DNA from 3 places in the Kribbella deserti genome. Region 2 is predicted to be linked to each of the others. Evidence: riboswitches for the same ligand, from Rfam matches in the RefSeq annotation. Region 2 holds a riboswitch; each other region holds the start of a gene.
What was found. A riboswitch is a leader RNA that binds a small molecule or an ion and turns the genes downstream of it on or off. The one in region 2 is predicted to bind cobalamin.

Region 1 (3,270 bases), on a different contig from region 2:
AGCGCCATCACCGCGAGGGCGGCGATGAGGCGAACCAGGTTGACCTTGGTACCGAGGGTGCTGGCGAGTTCGTCACCGAGCGCGATCTGGTTCAGCGAACTGGCCAGGCCAAGCGCCAGAACGGATCCGGCCAGGATGAAGATCCACGCCTGGCTGATGGTCGGTACGTCGGCACGCCCGAGCGAACCGACCACCCAGAAGCGGAACTCGTTCAACGTGGAGATGTCGAGCAAGGTGATCGCGGACGTGACCGAGCCGAGGAATGCCGAAATGGCCGCGCCCGCGAGCGCCAGCTTCACCGGGGTGGCGCCGCCGCGGCCGGCCGAGCCGACCAGGTAGACCACAACGGTTGCCACCAGAGCACCAGCCATCGCGAACCAGACGTAACCGCTGAGGCTGTGGATGCCGAGCAGGCCGATCGCCACCACGACCGCGAGGGCGGCACCGGCGTTCACCCCGAGGATGCCCGGCCCGGCGAGCGGGTTCCGGGTCACGCCCTGGATCACCGCACCCGCGAGACCGAGGCCGGCGCCCGCGAGCAGGCCTGCCATCGTGCGGGGAAACCGCAGGTACCGGATCACGCGGTCGGTATCGGAACCGGTGAAGCCGCGCGCGGCGGCGTACACCTCGTCGGGTCCGAGGAAGCGGTCACCGACCATCACCGAGACCACGACCACACCGGCCAGCACGGCCAGGGCGATCAGCAGACCCGCCGCACGCTGAGCCTGGAACCTCACTTGACCAGGTCGGGATGGATGATGCCGGCGATCAGCTCGGTGGTGTGCGCACCCCGCACACCGGCCGAGTGATGCGCGAACAGGAACGGCTTGATCCGCTTGTTCCGGACCGCCTTCAGATTCGCCAGCGCCGGGTTGTTCATCAACGCGGCCACCTCCGCGGCGGCGTCGGCCTCGGTCATCGTGGCGTCGCAGCAGTCACTCACCAGCACGTAGTCCGGATTGCGCTTGATGAACTCCTCCATGCTGATCTTCACGTTCCGCCGGGAGGTGAGATCGGCGAAGGCGTTCACACCGCCGGCCTCGCGAATCAGCACGGTGCCGAAGTCCGGACCGCCCGAGACGGTCATGCCGCCTTCGAGGTTGGCCCGCAGGATGGCGACCGTCGGCCGGTCGGCCCCGGCCACTTTCTGGCGCACGGCCGCGATCCGGGTCTTCTGGTCGGCGACTACCGCTTCGGCCCGTTCGGACACCCCGAAGATCCGGCCGAGGTCGCGCAGATCGGCGTACACGTTGTCCATCGAGACGGTCTTCGGGTCGATCGCCTCGTCCCCGAGACCGTCCGCCGTCGGGCAGAGCGGGCTGAAGATCCACGTCCGCACGCCGAGTTCGGCCAGGCCCTTGCGTGCGCCGAAGCTCGCGTCACTGCCGTTGCTGCTGAACACGTCGTTGAACCCGGACAGCACGAAGTCCGGATTCTGGCTGAGCAGCTCCTCGCGACTGGGCAGGTTCTTGTAGTACTTCCGGGACTTCTGGGCCTCCGCGTACTCGGGCAGCACCACCGCGTCCAGGTACGCCGTACCGACGAGGCGGTCCGAGATCCCCAGCGCATGGGCCATCTCGATCGCCGGCTGGTACGCCGCGAAGACGCGCTTGGGTGGGCCATCGACGGTGACGTCCAGGCCGCAGTTCCGCACGGTGATGGCGGCGGCCCCGGTTTCGTCACCCGCCTGGGCGGCACCACCGCAGCCGGCGACCAGGCTGCTGCCAACGGTCAGCGCGGTCAGAATCAGGACAGGTTTCAGCAACGCACCAACGGCCATAGGACCGCTCCTCCAGCACCTCGTGGACGGGTCTGACGCGTCGTAGCCGGTCTCCTGGCTGACGGGATACCTCGTGCGCCGACGGGCCTTCCCAGTTGCTCACGCAACCAGTGACCCCTGCTGGGCAGGGTGGCCGATGCACTTCCCGATCACAGTGGCGAGGGCCGCGCCGGTATCTCACCGGCTTCCCGAGCACCACGACGGCGCCACGGTAGCCCATGCCGACATTGATAGACTAAATGTCTACGATTAGACTTATCGTATGAGTGAGCCGACGTACGTCGATCCGCGGTCCGGGCGCGACTACCCGCTGGAGGTTTCCCGCTGGCGCGGGGACGATGGCGCACCGCTGACCGTGTCGGCGCTGCCGGGCATCGGCCCCGACGAGATCGACCCGGGCGTTCGCTCGTTGTGGCGGTATCGTGCCGCTCTGCCCGGCGACATCCGCGAACCGGTCACCCTCGGCGAGGGATGTACGCCGCTGGTGGATCAGCGCTGGGGCGACGCCGACGTGCTGTTCAAGCTCGAGTGGTTCAGCCCGACGGGCAGCTTCAAGGACCGCGGTACCAGCGTGATGATGTCGTACCTCGCGGGCCAGGGCATCGACCGCGTGATCGAGGACAGCTCCGGCAACGGTGGTTCCTCGGTCTCGGCGTACAGCGCTCGCGCCGGCATCCAGGCCCGCATCCTCGCGCCCGAGGGCACCTCCCCGGCGAAGGTGCTGCAGAGTCGCGCGTACGGCGCCGAGGTCGAACTCGTCCCGGGCGACCGCGAGGCCACCTCGGCCCGCGCGCTGGCGGAATCAGCCGAGACGTACTACGCGAGCCACAACTGGCATCCGTTCTTCCTGCAAGGGACCAAAACCCTGGCCTACGAACTCTGGGAGGACCTCGGCTTCCGCGCGCCCGATGCCGTCGTCACCGTGGCCGGGGCGGGCAGCATCGTGCTCGGGTGCGACCTGGGCTTCTCCGAACTCCTCGCGGCCGGGCACATCCCCCGGCTGCCAAGGTTGCTCGTCGCCCAGCCGGAGGCGTGTGCGCCCATCGTCGGCGCGTTCCACGATCAGCCGGTGGAGTTCACGCCGACGATCGCGGAGGGTACGGCGATCCAGCGGCCGATCCGGTTGCCCGAGGTGGTCGCGGCCATCCGGCGATCCGGCGGGGACCTCGCGGCCATTCCGGAGGCCGGCATCGCCGGAGCGGTACGGCGCCTGGCCTCGGTCGGGCTCTACGCCGAACCGACCAGCGCGACGGCCGCCGCGGCGATCGAGGTGTTCCGCGCCCGCGGGCAGATCCGCCCGGGCGAAACGACCGTGGTGATCCTGACCGGGTCGGGGCTGAAGGCAACCACCCGGATGGCCGAGGTCTTCGATGCCTGAGCTGACTCGATTGACTGAGGACGAACTACTGCTGCGCGAGGCCGAGACCATCGTTGTTGCGCTGGGCAAGATGTTTCCCGGCGTCTGCGAGGTGGTGCTGCACGATCTGCGC
Region 2 (3,270 bases):
ATCGCGTGGTAGCTGATCCGTTCCATCGAGATGTCGGCGAATTCGACCGCCGCTTCGCACTGGTAGGGGATTCGCAGGGCGAAAAGCGCGTCGGCGAAGCCCATCAGGCCGAGGCCGACCGGCCGGTGCCGCTGGTTGGCTCGCTCGGACTCGGGCGTGGAGTACAGGTTCACGTCGATGACGTTGTCGAGCATGCGCACGGCCGTCCGCACGGTCGCGCGGACCAAATCGGCGTCGAGGCCGTCACTGGTCAGATGGGCGACCAGGTTGATCGAGCCGAGGTTGCAGACGGCGGTCTCGTCGGCGCTGGTGTTCAGCGTGATCTCCGTGCACAGGTTCGACGAGTGCACCACGCCGTCGTGCTGCTGCGGGGAGCGCAGGTTCGACGGGTCCTTGAACGTGATCCACGGATGGCCCGTCTCGAAGAGCACGGTCAGCATCCGCCGCCACAGGTCTACCGCGCGGATCCTGCGGAAGACCCGGATCTCACCGCGATCGGCGGCGGCCTCGTACTCGGTGTAGCGCTTGGCGAAGGCCTCGCCGTACAACTCGTGCAGGTCGGGTGTCTCGTCGGGGGAGAAGAGCGTCCACGACTCGTCCGCCTCGACTCGCTGCACGAACAAGTCGGGCACCCAGTTGGCCGTGTTCATGTCGTGGGTCCGGCGGCGCTCGTCGCCGGTGTTCTTGCGCAGGTCGAGGAACTCGCCGATATCGATGTGCCAGGTCTCGAGATACGCGCAGACCGCGCCCTTGCGCTTCCCGCCTTGATTGACCGCGACGGCCGTGTCGTTCGCGATCTTCAGGAACGGTACGACGCCCTGGGACTCGCCGTTCGTGCCGCGAATCTTGGCGCCGATCCCGCGCACGGGCGTCCAGTCGTTGCCGAGACCACCCGAGTACTTCGCGAGCAGCGCGTTGTTGCGAATGCCGGAGAAGATCGCGGCGAGGTCGTCCTCCACCGTGGTGAGGAAGCACGAGGACAGCTGCGGACGGGTGGTGCCGGAGTTGAACAGCGTTGGCGTGGAGGACATGAAGCGGAACGAGCTGAGCAGTTCGTAGAACTCGATCGCGCGCGCCTCGCGGTCGTGCTCGCGCAGCGCCATGCCCATCGCCACGCGCAGGAAGAACGCCTGCGGCAGCTCGAACCGGACCTTGTCGATGTGCAGCAGATACCGGTCGTACAGCGTTTGCAGCCCGAGAAACGCGAACTGCAGGTCCCGCTCGGGCCGGATCGCCCGGGCCAGCCGGCCGAGGTCGAACCCGGCCAGCGCCGGATCGAGCAGACCCGCCGCGATACCGGTCTCGACGTACGCCGGGAAGTACTCGACGTAGGCCGCGGCCATATCGGCCTGGCTCGCCTGGCGCGGTTCGCCGTGCACGCGGCCGAGCGCCTCCCGGCGGATCCGGTCGAGCAGCAGCCGGGCGGCGGCGAACCCGTACTCCGGCTCGGTCTCGACGAACGAGCGCGCGGCCATGATCAGCGCCTGCTCGATCTCGTCCTGGGTGATGTCGTCGTAGCAGGTGGCCAGCGTCTCCGTCAGGATCAGCTCGGGGTCGACCGAGCCGAGCCCGGCAGCGGCCTCGGCCACGATCAATCGCAGTCGGTCCATTTCCAGCTGAGGGCTGACGGTGGTGCTTCGGGTGCTGCTTGCGGTGCTGCTTTCGGTGGTGCTTCGGGGGACCGAAGTGATGGTCAAAGCTCTCTCTCCTCGCGAGTGCCTCGGGCGGCGCGCACCGGCGGTGCGCGCGCCAATGGCAGGTCTTCGGACTCCCGGGCATACCTCTCGGTCCTACCGGCCGTCGCTTCCCGAACCTGGCTGGTCCAGTGCTGTCGGCGGTTCCTGCTGGAACCGTTGGACGGCTGTCGTTCCCGGTCACCGCTGCGGGGCAGTTCCGGTTTTCCACCGGATTCCCTCTTACCCCTGAACTACTACACCTTGTGGTGCTAGTCGCTCAGGACCACTAGCGGTAGTGATGCTAGCCGCGCGCTGGGCAAATCTTGGCCACCGGCACACGCGTGTCGCCGCCGAGTTCGGCCGCCGGTCAGGCCGCCACGGCCAGTCAGGCTGGTCGGGCCGGTGGGTCGCCAGGGTGGGTCAGGCCGCCAGGGCGTGCAGGTCTTGCAGTGTCATGATCTCGGAGCCGTGGTGGATCAGCTCGCGGTTCAGCTGCAGAACGACGTGGCCGAATGGTGATGCCGCGTCCAGTCCGGTGGCCTGGCTCAGGCCTATTCGCATCACATCCTCCTCAGGCAGTTCGGCTATCGACTGCTGCCAGGCCTCGACCCAGTGCGTGAGCCAGGCGACGGCATCACGCGCGTTGCCGTGCAGGGTGATGTCCGTCCGGCTCTGCCTGCTCTCGCCGAAGGTCCACTCCCAGCGCTCGAAGAACGTCTCGGTCAGATGCGCGATCAGCCAGGCGATCGTCCGTGGCCCGCGATGATCCGGCTCGTTCGGCCATTGCGCCGTCCACTCGCCTGTCCCGTGCAGGCGGAAGCGGCCCGCATAGTGCCGCCGTACGACGGTCAGCGCCTCTGGAGTTGGGCGCCAGAAGTATTGCTCATCGGTCAATTCGGCCAGTCGCCCCGACAGGACGAGCCAGCTGAACCCGAGTTGCCCTCGCACCATCGCCATCGCCGACTGCCGGTGCAGGATCTCCCAGTCAAACGGCTCTGGCATGCCACTTCTCCTCACCCCGTATCGAACGTATGTTCGAAGTATTGTTGGCGAAGATGGCGAAGTCAAACCCTTGGCGTGTCGATCACGCGTTTGACTGCAGCCGTCTGCTACAAGCGTGCGCCCAGGTCCTGCCGGCACGTGAAAACGCCCGGGCCTCGCGTGGAGGACCCGGGCGTTGGTGGTGTTGTCAGCCCTCGCAGGGGGAGAGGCGGTCCTTCACCGATGAGCTGAAGTGGCTGCTGTAGATGTAGGTGTTGCTGTTCGTCTTGTACCAGAGGTTGTTGTAGTCGTTGTAGAGCCAGCAGGCGAGCGCGACCGTACGGCCGGATGCGATCGTGCCGGTGTTGCGGCACGCCTCGTACGGCCCGATGCGGTTCGGCGCGGCGCTGGTGGTCCGGGCGTTGTGAATCCACCCGCCACCTGGCATCGCGTAGCACTGGATCGCCGCGCCGGTCTCGGCGGCCGGGGCCGCCTCGGCGACGGTGCCGCCATGGATCGCGGGCACGGCGGCAACGACGGCGGCGAGGGTCAACTTGCTCAGGCGGTTCATGCACTCTCCGGTTTCAGGCGACGGCCGATCAGACCGCCAGAA
Region 3 (3,270 bases), on a different contig from region 2:
ACTCCGCGCGCAGGTCGGTCGCGAGCTCGCCCGCGAGGCCGAGCCGAACGCCCCGGCGCGGTTCGCAATCGACCACCACGGCCGCGATGCCCTTGTCCGCAAGCCATCCCGCGGCCCGCCGGGCCTTCTCGAAGGCGTCCGCCCCGGCCGTCGCCCGGCCATCGGTCACGAGCACCAGCAAAGGCCTTCGCCGGGGATCACGAATGGCGGCGATCCGGAGCACCTCGGCCGCTTGCAGCAGACCCTCCGCCAACGGCGTACGGCCTCCGGTGGGCAACGACTCGAGCCGTCGTACGGCGGTCTCGACGCTTCCGGTCGGCGGCAACGCCACGGTGGCGGCCGATCCGGCGAACGTCACCAGCCCAACCGTGTCCCGGCGCTGGTAGGCGTCCATCAGCAGCGAGACGATGGCCGTTTTCACCTCGGTCATCCGCTTCTTGGTGCCCATCGAGCCGGACGCGTCGACGCAGAACAGCACAAGATTGCCCTCGCGCCCTTCACGAACGGCCAGCCGTACGTCGGTGGGCCGAACCGCGAGGCCCGGGCCGGACCGGCCACGCGCGTGCTGATGCGGCGCGGCGGTACGGATCGTGCCGAGCAGATGCGGACGACCTGGCTCACGACCGACGCGAGCCCGATCGCCGACCACCCGGCCGACCTCGGTCAGCGCCCGCGAACGCCGTCCGGACACACCCCGGCCGGCGGCCTGCACACTCAGCAGCCTGGCCTTGAACGGTTCGCCCGCGCCCTCGACCTGCCCACTCGGCGCCTGCCCCGGTTGCGCCTGCGCCCCCTCATCAGCGGAAGCCTCATCCGCGGAGGACTCAGCTGGGGACTCCTCGCCACCACCGTCCGGGCCGTTGTCAGGCCCGTTCGGCTCGGGGTCCGGCTCGTCCTCCGGCGGGGTGCTGTCGTTGATGGCCTGCTCGAGCTGTTCGTCATCGAGGCCCGGCGGGTCGAACGGGTTGCGCCGCTTGCGGTGCGGCAAGGCCAATTTCGCCGCGGCGCGGACGTCCTCGACCTCCACCACGGTGCGCCCGGACCAAGCGGCATGCGCCATCGCCGTACGTGCCGTGACCAGGTCGGCCCGCATCCCGTCCACGTCGAACGACGCACAGATCTCCGCGATCTGCCGCAACGCGCCATCGGTGAGGATGACGTCGGGCAGCAGGCTCTGGGCCTTCACGATCCGCTCGGCGAGTTCGCGCTGGGCGGCGTCGTACCGGCCGGCGAAGCCCAGCGAGTCCGCCTCGTACGCCAGGCGCGCGCGCATCACCTCGACCCGTACGGCGGGGTCCCGGCTGGCCATCACGTCGACGGTGAGCCCGAAGCGGTCCAGGAGCTGGGGACGGAGTTCGCCCTCCTCCGGGTTCATCGTGCCGACGAGCACGAACCGGGCCGGGTGGGTGACGGAGACGCCGTCGCGTTCGACCGTGGCCCGGCCCATCGCGGCCGCGTCCAGCAGTACGTCGACCAGGTGGTCGTGCAGCAGGTTGACCTCGTCCACATAAAGGAGGCCTCGGTGCGCTGCCGCGAGCAGGCCTGGCTCGTACACGGTCACGCCCTCGGACAACGCCCGCTCCAGGTGCAACGACCCGAGCACGCGGTCCTCGGTGGCGCCGACGGGCAACTCGACCAGCCGCGCGGGCCGGGACGTCGTACCACTGTCTACGTGCGGCGCGTCCGGGCAACCGGGGTCGGGCCGGCCGGGGTCGCAGGAGAAGCGGCAGCCCTGGACGACCTCCACCGCGGGCAGGACCTCGGTGAGCGCGCGCACGGCGGTGGACTTGGCCGTGCCCTTCTCGCCCCGGATCAGCACGCCACCGATCGCCGGGGACACCGCAGCCAGCACGAGCGCGAGCTGCAGGTCGTCCATGCCGACGACGGCCGTGAACGGAAAGCCGACAGAAGCGGCGGTGGGGGTGGGCTGAGCAGACCGCATCGGCGGCAATTCCCTTCGTCCAGCGGGTGTCCACGCCCGCAACGGCACTGGTACGCACACCTGGGTCGAGCGGCATGCGCAACTGGTACGCGAACCGCAGCAACGGCCCACGGACGGCAGGAGATGTCCTGGCTTCCAGCCCATGTCGGCGCCGGTCACAGTGGCGGGACCGCCCCGGACTCCCAGCCTCAGCCAGTCACCGGTGTTCCTCCCCAACCGTCCCCGCGATCCTCCCACACCCTCACCTCAGCCCGGATGCCGCTTCCGTCACACCCACTCCCCTGCTCGCGTTCGTTCGTCGCGATCCGCCTCGCCCTACAGTTGTCGCGAGTGGGGAACCGAGCGGTTCAGGTGGGTGAGGCGTCGCCAGAGGCGTGGTCGGACGAGTTGCGCCGTACCGGCAAGGTGGTCTTCACGCTGCGGCCGCGGTTCGCGGGCGGCACTCTGGGCGTGATGTGGCTGCTGCTCGTTACCACGCAGATGTCCACACTTCGCTCGGGGTTGGCAGGCGACGACTTCGAGCTCGTGATCGCCGGCCTGCTCGTCGCGACCGCCGTCGCCACGACAGCGGTCTACGCCTGGCAGCTTTTCACGCGGGGCCAAGGAATTCACCGTCGACCGATCGTCGGTCAAAGACCTGCCCGCCCTGGGCAACTGGCTCGAGCAGGTTCACAAAGAGCAACGGACCTCCGACGCGCATTGAGCCTCGTCCTCTGAGTCCACCAGACATCTGAGCGGCCGAATTCTGTCCAGTGGACTCACTAAGCGACTAAGCCATCCTCGCCGCTTCTTGCCCGGCTGCCGGGTTGTCGCACGGCTACCGGGTTGTGGTGTGGCCGCTGCCGAGTTGTTTGGCCGCTACCCGGTTGCAGTCAGGTAGTCGTACGAAAACCCGGCAGCCCCACCAAAACCCGGCACCGGGCGCGCCTCATCCACCGCATTCCGCGTCCGACCGTGCGAAAAGATCCACCCGCACGACCAACCAACGCCGCCACCCACCAACGACCCCGGCCCGGCACAACCAGCACAACCCCCACAACCGGCACGACGGCGACGGGACGCGCACACGTGTGCGCGGGCGGGAGGTCAGCGGTCTTCCAGGTCGCCTTCGGTTTCCAGGAGGGCGGTGCGGAGGGTGGCCAGGGCTTCGGGGGTGGGTTCGGCCCAGAGGCCGCGTTGGGCGGCTTCGAGCAGGCGTTCGGCGATGCCGTGGCGGGCCCAGGGGTTGGACTTGCGGAAGAACTCGGCCATTTCCTCGTTGGCGACGTACTCGGTGGTGAGGGTCTCGTACATCCAGTCGTCGACCACGCCCGCGGTGGCGTCGTAAC

Region 1: another riboswitch for cobalamin. It lies ahead of ACFFGN_RS26200 (ABC transporter substrate-binding protein); the one in region 2 lies ahead of ACFFGN_RS30755 (ribonucleoside-diphosphate reductase subunit alpha).
Region 3: another riboswitch for cobalamin. It lies ahead of ACFFGN_RS14290 (putative cobaltochelatase); the one in region 2 lies ahead of ACFFGN_RS30755 (ribonucleoside-diphosphate reductase subunit alpha).

Annotation. Positions count from the first base shown of each region.
Region 1 is NZ_JBHLTC010000035.1:136,711-139,980, forward strand. Features, by position in the region: gene ACFFGN_RS26195 (FecCD family ABC transporter permease) at 1-737, opposite strand, end outside; gene ACFFGN_RS26200 (ABC transporter substrate-binding protein) at 734-1,780, opposite strand; cobalamin riboswitch at 1,808-1,995, opposite strand; gene ACFFGN_RS26205 (pyridoxal-phosphate dependent enzyme) at 2,043-3,158, shown strand; gene ACFFGN_RS26210 (helix-turn-helix transcriptional regulator) at 3,151-3,270, shown strand, end outside.
Region 2 is NZ_JBHLTC010000039.1:171,457-174,726, reverse strand. Features, by position in the region: gene ACFFGN_RS30755 (ribonucleoside-diphosphate reductase subunit alpha) at 1-1,697, opposite strand, end outside; cobalamin riboswitch at 1,738-1,979, opposite strand; gene ACFFGN_RS30750 (DinB family protein) at 2,097-2,678, opposite strand; gene ACFFGN_RS30745 (hypothetical protein) at 2,866-3,228, opposite strand.
Region 3 is NZ_JBHLTC010000018.1:213,630-216,899, reverse strand. Features, by position in the region: gene ACFFGN_RS14290 (putative cobaltochelatase) at 1-1,942, opposite strand, end outside; cobalamin riboswitch at 2,041-2,178, opposite strand; gene cobN (cobaltochelatase subunit CobN) at 3,029-3,270, opposite strand, start outside.